Linked DNA regions of Dongshaea marina. The protein of the gene in region 1 interacts with the protein of each later gene in a pairwise test. Links are inferred from orthologs where the notes say so. Each region holds a gene or a part of one and is shown on either strand. Other genes may lie near its edges. The genes, in order: topA and DB847_RS00090.

Evidence for each region.
Region 2: the proteins of topA (region 1) and DB847_RS00090 interact in binary tests that used the Escherichia coli proteins (3 or more experiments, as listed by UniProt). The link is inferred for Dongshaea marina from one-to-one orthologs.

What each region holds. Positions count from the first base shown.
Region 1 is NZ_CP028897.1:3,567,335-3,574,677, reverse strand. The notes cover bases 1,689-4,885. They hold topA (type I DNA topoisomerase), read left to right. Parts: upstream 1,689-2,027; coding sequence 2,028-4,685; downstream 4,686-4,885. Other genes in these bases: DB847_RS16710 (substrate-binding domain-containing protein), read left to right, coding at 4,867-4,885; sohB (protease SohB), read left to right, coding at 1,689-1,774. Also shown: ribosome biogenesis GTPase Der, read left to right, coding at 1-402; DB847_RS16725 (zinc ribbon domain-containing protein), read left to right, coding at 409-654; more of sohB, read left to right, coding at 716-1,688; more of DB847_RS16710, read left to right, coding at 4,886-5,877; DB847_RS16705 (HigA family addiction module antitoxin), read left to right, coding at 5,930-6,289. UniProt on the Escherichia coli protein: Releases the supercoiling and torsional tension of DNA, which is introduced during the DNA replication and transcription, by transiently cleaving and rejoining one strand of the DNA duplex.
Region 2 is NZ_CP028897.1:16,922-22,480, forward strand. What follows is about bases 1,972-4,970. They hold DB847_RS00090 (YigZ family protein), read left to right. Parts: upstream 1,972-3,157; coding sequence 3,158-3,784; downstream 3,785-4,970. Other genes in these bases: pepQ (Xaa-Pro dipeptidase), read left to right, coding at 1,972-3,161. Outside these bases: DB847_RS00075 (ATP-binding protein), read right to left, coding at 1-765; DB847_RS00080 (response regulator), read right to left, coding at 809-1,537; more of pepQ, read left to right, coding at 1,860-1,971.

The DNA.
Region 1 (7,343 bases):
CACGGCAGTGGTGTCGGCCACCTGTTCGAGTCGGTGACCGAGGCCTTCGAGAGTGCGACTCGTAAATTGAGTACCGCTCTGGTAACCCGGATCATGCAGATGGCCCAGGATGAGCATCAGCCACCCATGGTACGAGGTCGCCGGATCAAGCTCAAATATGCCCACGCCGGTGGACAGAACCCGCCGCGCATCGTGATTCATGGGAATCAGCTGCGTGATCTGCCCGATAGTTATAAGCGCTATCTCATCAACTACTATCGGCGTAGCCTCAAGATCATGGGGACTCCTATCCATATCGAGTTCCAGGAAGGGAGCAACCCTTATGAGGGTAAGAGTGAAAAACTGACTCTTAGCCAGGTTCGCAAGCGCAAGCGCCTGCTTAAGCATATGAAAAAGAGATAATAAGCGATGGCTTTTCAACTGACTTGTCCTGCCTGCCAACATCCGGGGATCGGAATTCGCTCCGAGACCCCGAGCTGTCAGCATTGTGGCCAGGCCTTTTTGCTTCAGACCAACTGTCCCGAGTGTCAGCAACCTTTGGAGCGCCTCAAGGCTTGTGGGGCCGTAGACTTTTTCTGCAACCAATGCCGGAAAATGGTTTCAAAGCAGCAGGTGAGTTATCAACTGCTTCCTCAGGGCGAGTCGGCTGATTAATCGCAGCTGATGCCACTAAAGTGGCACTTTTGATCTAATTGGATAAATAAAGGAGCACGGCTTGGACTTTTTGCTTCAATACGGATTATTTTTGGCCAAAACGGCCACCTGGGTCATCGCGATCATAGTTTTGGTGGCGGTGATCCTGATGTTGGTGATGCGCCAAAAGCAGCGCAAGGGTGAGCTTGAGATCTCCAACTTGTCGGAGCAGCTTGATGAGACTCAGCATCGGCTGCAGTCTGAACTACTCTCCGGCGAAGAGCAGAAGCTGGTCGAGAAAAAGCGTAAAAAAGCCCAGAAAAAAGCGGCCAAAGAGCGCAAGCAGGCGCTCAAGCAGCAGGATGAGGGCAGTGAGCGCAACCAGAAATCCCGGCTGTTCGTACTGGACTTTAAGGGCAGCATTGATGCCAAAGAGGTTCGCTCCCTGCGCGAAGAGGTGAGCGCTGTGCTGGCAATCGCCTCCAGCAAGGATGAAGTCCTGGTTCGCCTGGAGAGCGGTGGTGGTGTGGTCCATGGTTATGGCTTGGCTGCATCTCAGCTGCAACGGATCCGCGATCGGCATATCCCGCTCACCGTGAGCGTGGATAAGGTCGCAGCCAGTGGTGGTTACATGATGGCCTGTGTGGCCGAGAAGATCCTGGCCGCCCCCTTTGCGATTATTGGCTCGATTGGAGTGATTGCTCAGCTGCCGAACTTCAACCGCCTACTCAAGCGTAACGATATCGATTTTGAGCAGCATACCGCCGGCGAGTTTAAACGTACCCTGACCATGTTTGGGGAAAACAGTGACAAGGGACGAGCCAAGTTTCGCGAAGATCTGGAGGCGATTCATGGCCTGTTTAAGGACTTTGTGGGTGAACATAGACCCGAACTTGAGCTCTCCAAGGTGGCGACCGGTGAGTACTGGTTTGGCCGTCAGGCCCTGAAGCTCGGCCTTATCGATACCATCCAGACCAGTGATGAGTATCTTCTGAGCCAGCATCCGGATCGAACCTTGGTTGGCGTTCGTTACGTGGTACGCAAACGGTTGGCTGACAAATTGAGCCACTCGGTGAGCCTCGGGATTGAGCGGGCAGTGGCTCGTTTGGCTACTTCGAGCCCATTTTCCTGGTTGCGTTAATTGACGCAGCCCAAGACCTGAACTCTACTTGTGTTCAGGAGCCTAGGATCGCAGGACAGGTTATTCTGCGATCCGCGTTGAAGTTGCAGCAGGGCGAAGGCGGTTAATTTGATTTTGGTTGTGGGTGGTAAAAACTAAATAAGTTTGCATTTTTACCTGATATACCTTATACCCCCCACCTTTGAGTCTTTGAGTCTGCCTGGTGGCAGGCGGGATGCGCATCGCGGCATCAGTAAAATTTGGTTGGCATTCTATGGCAAAATCTTTGGTAATAGTGGAGTCGCCTGCAAAGGCAAAGACTATTAATAAGTATCTCGGGAAGGATTATGTGGTGAAGTCCAGTGTTGGACATATCCGCGATCTTCCGACCAGTGGTAGCGCGGCGGCGAAGAAAAAGGCTGCTCCTCGCACCACGACAAAGGGGCTGAGCCCCGAAGAGAAACTGGCGCAGAAAAAAGCAAAAGAGAAGCAGGCGTTGGTCACTCGAATGGGCATCGATCCGGAGCACAACTGGGCGGCACGCTACGAGGTCTTGCCAGGCAAAGAGAAGGTCGTCAATGAACTGCGTAGTCTGGCTGATAAGTGTGACACCATCTACCTGGCAACGGATTTGGACCGCGAGGGAGAGGCGATTGCCTGGCACTTGCGGGAGATCATTGGGTCCGATGAGCACACCTATCACAGGGTGGTGTTTAACGAGATCACCAAGTCGGCGATCACCGAGGCCTTCTCTCATCCGGCCGATCTGAATATGGACAGGGTCAATGCTCAGCAGGCGCGTCGCTTCATGGATCGCGTGGTGGGCTATATGGTTTCGCCACTGCTGTGGAAAAAAGTGGCCCGAGGCCTGTCTGCCGGGCGAGTTCAATCGGTTGCGGTCCGCCTGGTGGTGGAGCGTGAGCGGGAGATCAAGGCGTTTGAACCCCAGGAATACTGGGATCTGTTTGCCAAGCTCAAGGGCAGCAAGCAGCAGGCGTTGACGGTTCAGGTGGTACGCGAGTCTGGTAAGGAGTTTCGCCCGGTTAATAAGGCACAAACCGATGCTGCGATCGCCCTGCTCAATCAGGCAAGCTATCGGCTGAAAAAGCGCGAAGATCGCCCGACCAAGAGCCGCCCATCTGCACCCTTTATCACCTCGACCCTGCAACAGGCGGCGAGTACCCGCCTTGGATTTGGGGTTAAGCGCACCATGATGTTGGCACAGCGCCTCTATGAAGCGGGTTACATCACCTATATGCGTACCGATTCGACCAACCTGAGCCAGGAAGCGGTTGAGTCGGTTCGTGACTATATTCAGGGGGAGTTTGGTGATAATTACCTGCCTGAGGATCCTAAGCGTTATGGCTCTAAAGAGAATGCCCAGGAAGCGCACGAGGCGATTCGTCCCTCGAATGTGAAGACGCTGCCCGGCAAAGAGCTGCAGGGAATGGAAGTCGATGCCCTCAAGCTTTATGAGCTGATCTGGCGCCAGTTTGTGGCTTGTCAGATGGTTGATGCTCTCTATGATTCGACCACCCTGACCGTTGAAGCTGGAGATATTGAACTACGGGTCAAGGGACGAATTATGCGTTTTGATGGTTGGACCCGGGTTCAACCTGCCGCTCGCAAGAAAGGGGAAGAGGATACGGCGCTGCCGAATATTCAGGAGGGCGAAGCCCTGACCCTGGATAAGCTTGATCCGGCTCAGCACTTCACTAAGCCACCGGCACGCTTTAATGAAGCCTCCCTGGTACGTGAGCTGGAAAAGAAGGGGATTGGTCGCCCATCCACCTATGCATCCATCATCTCTACCATTCAGGACCGCGGCTATGTGCGAGTTGAGAAGCGTCGCTTCTTTGCCGAGAAGATGGGTGAAATCGTCACCGATCGCCTGATCGAGAACTTCGAAGAGCTGATGAACTATGATTTCACCGCTCAGATGGAGAACAAGCTCGATGATGTGGCTCACGGTGAGCGAGTCTGGACCGATACCCTGGATGCCTTCTACGGTGAGTTTTCCAAGGAGCTTGAGGAGGCCTCTGCACCAAGTAGTGAAGGGGGAATGCGCGAAAATCAGATGGTTTCCATTGATGTGGATTGTCCGGCCTGTGGCCGTAAGATGGGGATCCGCACCGCAACGACAGGGGTGTTCCTGAGTTGTACCGGCTATGCTCTGCCACCGAAGGAGCGCTGTAAGCAGACCATCGATCTGGTGTCCAGCGACGAGTTTGAGTCGGTGACCGCCGATGATGCCGAGCGCGAGGTTGAAGCCTTGCGGGCAATGCACCGCTGTCCTAAGTGCCAGACCGCGATGGATAGCTACCTCATCGATGAGCAGCGTAAACTGCACGTCTGTGGCCGCAACCCGGACTGTGATGGCTATGAGATAGAGCAGGGGCAGTTTAAGCTCAAGGGTTATGATGGCCCGATCATCGAATGTGATCGCTGTGGTCAGGACATGAAGCTCAAGACAGGGCGTTTTGGTGCCTATATGGGCTGTACCAATGAGGAGTGTAAGAACACCCGTAAGATCCTCAAAAGCGGTGAGATTGCACCGCCACGGGAAGATCCGGTTCATCTCCCAGAGCTCACCTGCAGCAAGTCTGATGCCTATTTTGTGCTACGTGATGGCGCGGCCGGGCTATTTTTAGCGGCTAGTACCTTCCCTAAGTCCCGTGAAACCCGGGCACCTCTGGTGGAGGAGCTGGTTCGCTTTAAAGATCGCTTGCCGGCCAAGTTTATCTATCTGACCGAGGCCCCGGCTCAGGATCCCGATGGTAACAAGGTGATGGTTCGCTTTAGCCGTAAGAACAAAGAGCAGTATGTGATGAGTGAAGTTGATGGCAAGGCCACCGGCTGGACGGCTCATTACCGGGATGGCTTGTGGATCCCTGAGCAGAAGAAGAGTCGCCGCACCAAGGCATCAGCTTAAACTTTACACTGGATAGATTAAAAGGCCGCGTTGCGGCCTTTTTTGTGCCTTGCCGTCGCAGACGATCACCCCGCTGTCTTCTCACCCGGGAGTTGCTACCACCACGACCAGGCTCTCAATTTCCCACTCGGCCGCTGCCACCTATACTTGACTCAGGACTCCCGGGTTTATAGGACATGTGATGATGCCGGTTATTTACCCCCTCCTGCTATGCAGCCTTGTTCTTAGCTTATCTTCGGTTCTCGGAGCTTCAGAGCTGAGATTTGCCATGGTTCCCAAGCAGGTCGATAACCCGTTTTTCATCGCCAGTGGTCAGGGGTGTATGGCTGCAGCGGCGGAGCTTGCCGATGTTGAGTGTATTTTTCGCGGTAGCTCTAATATCGATGTCAGGCGTCAGGATAAGATCATTTCGGATCTGATTGATGAGGGCGTTGATGGTATCGCGGTGGCTATCTCTCAATCAGAGTATCTTGCAACACACAGCATCCAAAAAGCGATTTCCCGGGGGATCCCTGTGATCACCTATGATGCAGACTTTTCTCCTGAATCACTCAGCAAGAACCAAAAGCTGCGCCTTGCCTATGTGGGAACCGATGATGTTGAGATCGGGCGCGCTCTGGGGGAGCAGCTCAAGCAGTACAGGCCCCAGGGAGGAACCCTGGTGATCCAAAGTGGGCGGCCTGATTCTCCGAATCTGAATCTTAGGGTGATGGGGGTACGCTCCGCGCTCTCTGGCCATAGCTATCATCATCCACCGGGAGAGCCTCTTCGGGGGCAAAATGGGTGGTATGAGTTTAGTGAACCCTTGTATAACTACGGGCAGTTTGAGCGCGCGTTCAAGGAGTTAAAAGCGGTCTTGCGGACATACAGGGATAAAGATATCGATGCATTCGTTGCTGTTGGTGGCTGGGTTCAGTTTGTGGAGGGTTACCGTGAGCTGATTGAGCCCCACAAAGCGGAGCTTGAGCAAAAAAAGCTCATCCTGATCATCGCAGATTCGGCCGAGATACAGCTTGAATATCTAAAGGAGCGGCTCGCCCATGGAAACATTGGGCAAAATCCCTTCGAGATGGGGCGGCAAGCTCTTTTTACCCTGTATAAAATCGTCAGGGGTCAGGATTATCAAAAAGTGATCAACATCCCTATGACCTACTGCACACCACAGAACTATGCAACCTGTGCTAAGGGTTAATGCGTTAGAGCTTGATGGCAGATGATCTCAGGCCTGCCGAGGAGGTTGTAAGATGAGCCTTGATACGATGAAAAACTCCTCTTGGTCAAAGGAGAGCTCAGAGCGTTTGAATCACACCATGGAGCAGATAGAGGAGGAGGTAAAGAAGGATAAGGCACTGACTCACCAGCAAGCCAAGCCTGTGACTCCGGGAAAAAAGCTCACAGAGGAGTACATAGGCTCGGTCGGGATGACCGAAGGCAAGCTCTCTAAAGTCTCCGGAATTTCGTTGGAGACGTTAAAGCGCGTTTTGGCGGGTGAGCAGCCAGTCACTCCACAGATAGCCGTGAGGTTGGCTAAGTCCCTGGGCACAACCCCTGAGCTCTGGCTCAACCTGCAATCCAAGTTCGATAAGTGGAAGGGAGAGGGCTAACAAATCGGCCCCGGCGAGACCGGCAGTCGGCAGCTAGTGGCAAACAGTCATCCGCAGGATATATAAGGTTTGTTATTGGTACAAAGCGAACCTTCATCATTTAACCTGCGGTCAGCTTTTTGTGCCTGTGGCACAGATGTTGGGGGCGCCCGACTGCGCCCTACTTTTGTATCGTCAAAAGTAGGCAAAATCTCACTCCGCGCTGTGAGTCCATCCACAGAGCTACGTAGTTCGGCATCCTGCCTCTAACACATAAAAACCTAAATTTCCTCTATAGCTGAATCGGAGAAAGGAACATGATCCCCCGTGAGCGAGCGCCGAGGCGAACCGTTGAGGATTCAGGTCTAATCACATGGATGTGATGAGATCTTAGCCGTGACAGGGATGTCGCGTCTAAGTGGTGCCTTAATCCTTAGGTGAGTCGAAGGTTCAGCGAGATCCGGGGCGCCCCGGGAGATGCAAGAGGGTGCGGGCGAGCGCACCTTCTTGCCTGCTGCCGGTCAGCACCGGCACTTGCAGCGAAGCTGCAGATTAGTCGTGCGCAGCACAATCAACAGTTCGCTATAGGTACAAAGCCAATTTCTGCTTTGTCCTTCGGACAGGATTTTGTGCCTTTGGCACAATTGTCCGGCCGCGGACTACGGGTTAGGGGGACTGCTCACCCAGTCCCCCTAACAACCCCGAGGGTACCCCCTCGATTCGTGAAGATCCTGAAAATCACTTACTCCTTGAAGCTCAAGCATAGACACGCCGCATACCATCCATGATATGCCTCCCCAGTTCGATATCCTTATCTCTCGTTCCGCCTCTCTGGGAGAGACTCCACCCCTGGCGTGGCTATGCACTCATGGCATCCTGCCATTCGGCTTCACTCGCATTATGATTTTCAGGCACGAATCAAAGGGGAAGTCCCCCCCGTAAGCGAGCGCCGAGGCAAACTATAAAACCACTATTTTTTGTTTTCGAGACAGGATGTCGAGCACCGCAGCTCTGCGGAGGGACTCGCAGCGCGAAGGGAGGTTTTGCTGACTTTTGCCGATACAAAAGTCAGGCG
Region 2 (5,559 bases), 3.6 Mb from region 1 along the record:
CCGCCTTTGCATCAGGTTGAAGGCTCGAGTGGCCGCGACGATCTCATTGGCCCCTTCCTCACGCAGGGGAGGCTGGTCAATATTTTTGCCCAAAGCCCTGGCGGCTCTGGCGAGCCTGCGCAGTGGCCGGGTCTGCTTGCGGACCAGAACAAAGGTAAACAGGAACAGGAAGATGGTCATCAGGATGATGAACTTCACCTGATCATTGGGCAGCAGATTGCCCTGCATTGTCATATAGGGAGCCGGCATCAATGCGGCAAGATACAACCACTCATTTTTTGCAATCTCTATCTGGGTCACCAGTACCGGAGGGTTCAGGGGATCCAGGGTTAGGGTGTAGTGCGCCCAGGAGGGAGGCAGATCACTGAGCAGGGTGTGGTTGTTGAAAACATGCAGATCTTCGGGTCGCGAAAAGTTCACCCTGATCTTCATGTCGGTTCCGAGTTTTTCCCCGAGTACCTGATAAACCTCATGGATCACCAGGTTGCGATAGCTATCCTGCTTGGCTGGATTGATATTGATCTTCTCTTCATTTAAAGAGACGAAAAACCGCGCTCCCCCCATGTCTCTGAGTTGATCCAGGGCGATGTTCCGATACTGCAGGGGCAGCGACTTGAAATAGTTCACGGTGGAAGCTGCGGATAGTGCCAGGTTTCTTCCGGCACTGACCACACCTTCCATCTCTCGCTGGCGGATCTGCCCCATCCATATACTGCTGACAATACTTTGTGAGATCACAATTGCCAGCAGTAACAGAAGTAGCATTCTCGATAGCAAAGAGCGCGGAGACAGTTGCTCCAGCAGGTCTTTAATCCTGATGAGAAACCTCCGCAATCAGCATATAGCCATTGCCACGGATGGTTTTGATGATATGAGGATTCTTTCCGCTGTCGCGTAGTTTCTGGCGTAAACGGCTGATCTGAACATCGATGCCGCGCTCCATGGGCAGACTTTCCCGGCCCCGGGTTGCATCACTGATGGTATCGCGATCCAGTACTGCGCCCGGGTTCAGAAGAAAGAGTTGCAGCAGGGTAAAGTCGCTTCCGGAGAGATCCTGAACCGTTCCATCTTCGTGGCTAAGGTGGTGAGTCAGACCATCGAGGGTCCAGCCGGCAAAATGATGATAGCGATGGGTTTTTTCTGGGATTTCTTCTTGGGGAGTTTGGAACTGAGCACGCCGCAACAGGGCTTTGATTCGGGCCAGTAGCTCCCTGGGACTGAAGGGCTTTGCAATATAATCATCAGCACCCAGCTCCAGGCCGATGATCTTATCGGCTTCGTCAGAGGCTGCGGTGAGCATAATGATGGGGACTTCTGAGCGGGTTCTGATCTGTTTACACAGGGTAAAGCCATCATCTCCCGGCATCATAATATCGAGAATAATCAGGTCCGGTTGATTATTCTCCAGCAGTTGATGCATTTCGACCCCATTGGCCGCCGTCAACACATCAAACTCTGCACGCTGCAGATATTCTTCTAGGAGTTGACGGATCTCCTGATCGTCATCGACGACGAGAAGCTGTTTTGATTTAACCATATGAGTCCAAAAAAAGTTAAACGATAGCTATGGTGGCGCAAATTGAACCTGTACTGAAGCCAAATTGCAAGCATCATCAGCATAACTTGTGATAAGTATAGTCATAGAGGTCCCACTGTTAACCGCTTCGCTAAGCTTTTAACTTGGGTGATAAAAATCGAACAAAAAACTAGCAACTCTTTATCCGGGAGAGTGGTGAATATATCTGTAGCTTTGCGGGAATTGGAAAAGTTGTCGATCATAAAATAAGGTCACATATGAGTCATTGCTTTATCTGGAGAGAGCTCTGGCTCACAGACAATATCTCCACGGGAGAGCCGAAATGGAGCTGGATAGTCAATATCGTCATCATCTGAAGGTGATGCTGAACAGGGTAAACTCTCTGCTTGAGCAGCAGGATTTTTCCGGGATAGCGATTCACTCGGGTCAGCCTCAACGCTTCTTTATGGATGATCAGCGTTATCCATTTGCGATCAATCCACACTTTAAATCCTGGATCTACCTACCAGACCGGCCTCACTGCTGGCTGTTACTTGACGGCTCCAAGCGCCCCAAACTCATTCTTTACCAGCCCCGGGAGTTTTCAGAGGCTTACCAGGCCCTCGGAGAGGATGAGTTGTCACAGTTTTTTGAGATAGAGCGCCTTCGTGAGCCGCAGCATGTCAATGGTTATCTTCCTGCAAATCGAAACGAGTGGGTTTATGTTGGAGAGCATCTTGAGGTCGCAGACCTGCTCGGTTTTGTGCACAAGAACCTGGATACGGTCATCAACTTCTTTCATTATCACAGGGCGAACAAGACAGCTTATGAGATTAGCTGCCTGCGTCAGGCCTCTCGTCTGGCTGAGCAGGGGCAACAGGCGATATCTCAGGGGTTAGCCCGCCAGCATAGTGAGTTCTCCTTGTATCTCGACTATCTCAAGGCGGTTGGCCAGCAGGAGATGGAGTTACCCTTCATGCCTTCCATCGCCATTAATGACCGCTGCGCCTATCTGCGTCAGAGGGCCTATCAGCATAGTGTGATCCTTCCGGTTACCAGCTGTGTAGCCGATGGAGCGGTCCGTTACCGGGGCTATATCAGTGAAAGCTGTCGTAGCTATGGCATTAGAGATCAGGAGTATTCTGAGTTGTTGCTTGAGCTGGAAAAAGCTCATCAGCTGCTGCTGAGTGATATTCGTTGTGGCACCCGCTTTACCGAGTTGCAAAAGAAAGCTGAGCAATTGCTACTCGATCTGTTACTGGAGCAGAAGCTGGTGACCCTGGTGTCCTCGGAGCTTATCCCTGAGCTGATTCAACATTTTTTCCCTCTGAGTGTGGGGCATCATATCGGGATCCAGGCCCATGATGTGGGAGGCTTGCTGCAGGATGAGCGGGGAACTCTGCTTCCGGCTCCCGAGTCACACCCATTTATCCGCTGTACCCGCCTCATCGAGCCGGATCAGGTGCTATTTATGAATCTTGCGATCTATTTCAATCCACCCCTGCTGCAAAGATTAAAACAGAGCGCTCTGAGTGGCTGCATAAACTGGAGTCGTATCGATGAGCTCAGGGGATATGGTGCGTTACGTACCGGGGATGTTATCGTTGCTGGCCAAGAAGGTGTAGAGGTTCTGACGCGAACATGAGTGAACAGCAGGCGGGCTATCGCGTTCCATTGGAGCGGGTAAGCTGCGAAGAAACGATAAAGAAGAGTGTGTTTATATCCTATATTCAACATGTCGCAACCATTGCTGAGGCCAGAGCCTTTATTGCGGAGATAAGGGAGCAGCACCCCAAGGCGAGGCATCACTGCTGGGCTTATATCGCCGGAAGCCCGGATGATTCTCAGGTGCTTGGTTTTAGCGATGACGGTGAACCGTCCGGAACCGCGGGTAAGCCGATACTGGCTCAGTTACAGGGCTCCGGTTTAGGTGAGCTGTGTGCTGTGGTCGTCCGCTACTCAGGTGGAATCAAGCTTGGAACCGGAGGTCTGGTTCGTGCCTATGGTGGGGGGATCGCAAGTGCTCTGCTGCAACTACAGACTCAGTTTAAGCCCTATACCTGTCAGGTGAAGATTGAATGTGGCTATGAGTTGGTTTCTGCAGTTGAGCGCCTGCTGCATAGTCATCAGGGGAGGGTGCTATCCAGGGATTACGCCCAGGCGGCTACACTCCGGATTGAGCTGCCTGCCCGAGACACTGATGCCGTGATTCAGGCCCTCACTGATATCTCTCGAGGGCAAGCGATGATCGAGCGGTTGAACACTTAGTAAAGGAACAAGGACTCGTCATGCATATCAGGACGATTATTCGAATCGTTGGCTCGCTGGTTGCTATCTTCAGTGTGACCCTGCTGTTCCCGGTGGTGATAGCTGTCATCTACCGTGATGGTGCCGGTGTTTACTTCTTTGATTCATTTGTTATCAGCCTCTGCCTGGGGGCTGCACTCTGGTTGCCTAATCGGGAGTACAGGGAGGAACTCAGGGCCAAAGAGGGCTTTCTTATCGTGGTGCTGTTCTGGATCGTCCTTGGGAGTGTGGGGGCCTTGCCGTTTCTGCTCTCCAAACAGCCAGACTTGAGTGTTTCCGAGGCCTTTTTCGAATCATTCTCTGGATTGACCACCACGGGGGCGACCGTGATTACTGGTCTGGACTCTCTTCCCAAGGCCATTCTCTTTTATCGACAGATGCTGCAGTGGCTGGGGGGATGGGGATCATAGTGCTGGCGGTTGCCGTGCTCCCAATTCTGGGGGTTGGTGGCATGCAGCTCTACCGGGCTGAAACCCCGGGGCCGGTGAAGGATAATAAGATGACGCCACGAATAGCCGAGACAGCCAAGGCGCTGTGGATCATCTACCTGGTTCTGACTATCTGCTGCGCTCTCGCTTTCTGGCTGGCAGGGATGTCGGTATTTGATGCGATCTGCCACTCCTTTTCTACGGTGGCGATTGGTGGATTCTCAACCCATGATGCCAGCATCGGCTACTTCAATAGCCCGGTGATCAATCTCATCACTGTGGTGTTCTTGCTGATCTCCGGTATGAACTTTACCCTGCATTTTGCGGTATTTAGCCACCGACGGGTTCGGCTAAGCGCGTACTGGAAAGATCCTGAACTCAGGGCCTTTTTGTTGATTCAGCTGGTATTGACCCTGATCTGCTTCGTGATGCTACTGGAGTATCACAGCTATAGCAGTGCAGAAGAAGCGTTAAACCAGGCCCTGTTCCAGGCGGTCTCCATCTCAACCACTGCGGGTTTCAGTACCACCAGTTTTTCCAACTGGCCGTTGTTCCTGCCTGTGCTTCTTCTTTTTTCCTCCTTTATAGGCGGTTGTGCCGGCTCAACCGGAGGTGGACTGAAGGTCATCCGGGTACTACTGCTTAACTACCAGGGAATGCGTGAAATCAAGCGCCTCATCCATCCCAGAGCCATCTATAAGATAAAGCTCGGCAACCGGGCGCTTCCGGATCGGGTCATAGATGCGGTATGGGGGTTCTTCTCCGCCTATGCTTTAATCTTTGTCTTGTGTATGCTGGCGCTCATCGGGACGGGCATGAATGAGCTTTCGGCCTTCTCGGCGGTGGCGGCGACCCTCAATAACTTAGGTCCTGGTTTGGGTGAGGTCGCAGTGCATTTCGGGGCGACCACAGCAACAGCCAAGTGGGTATTAATTCTGGCCATGTTATTTGGCCGTTTAGAGATCTTTACCCTATTGGTGCTGTTTTCACCTGCATTTTGGAAAAGTTGAGGATATCCATGTCAAAAGTTGCGCTTCTATATAGCAGCCATAACGGGCAGACCCTGAAAATTGCTCAGGCAATTCAAAAGCAGATCAATGGGGGATGCTGCGAGCTGTTCGATCTGCATCAAAAGCCTCAGCTAAGTCTTGAACACTATAACATGGTGATTATCGGCGCGGCGATCCGCTATGGTCACTTTGATGCGAGCCTCTATCGTTTTATTAAAGATAATCAGCAGCATTTGAGCACAATGCCATCGGCTTTCTTTGGGGTTAATCTAACCGCCCGTAAGCCGGGTAAGGATAT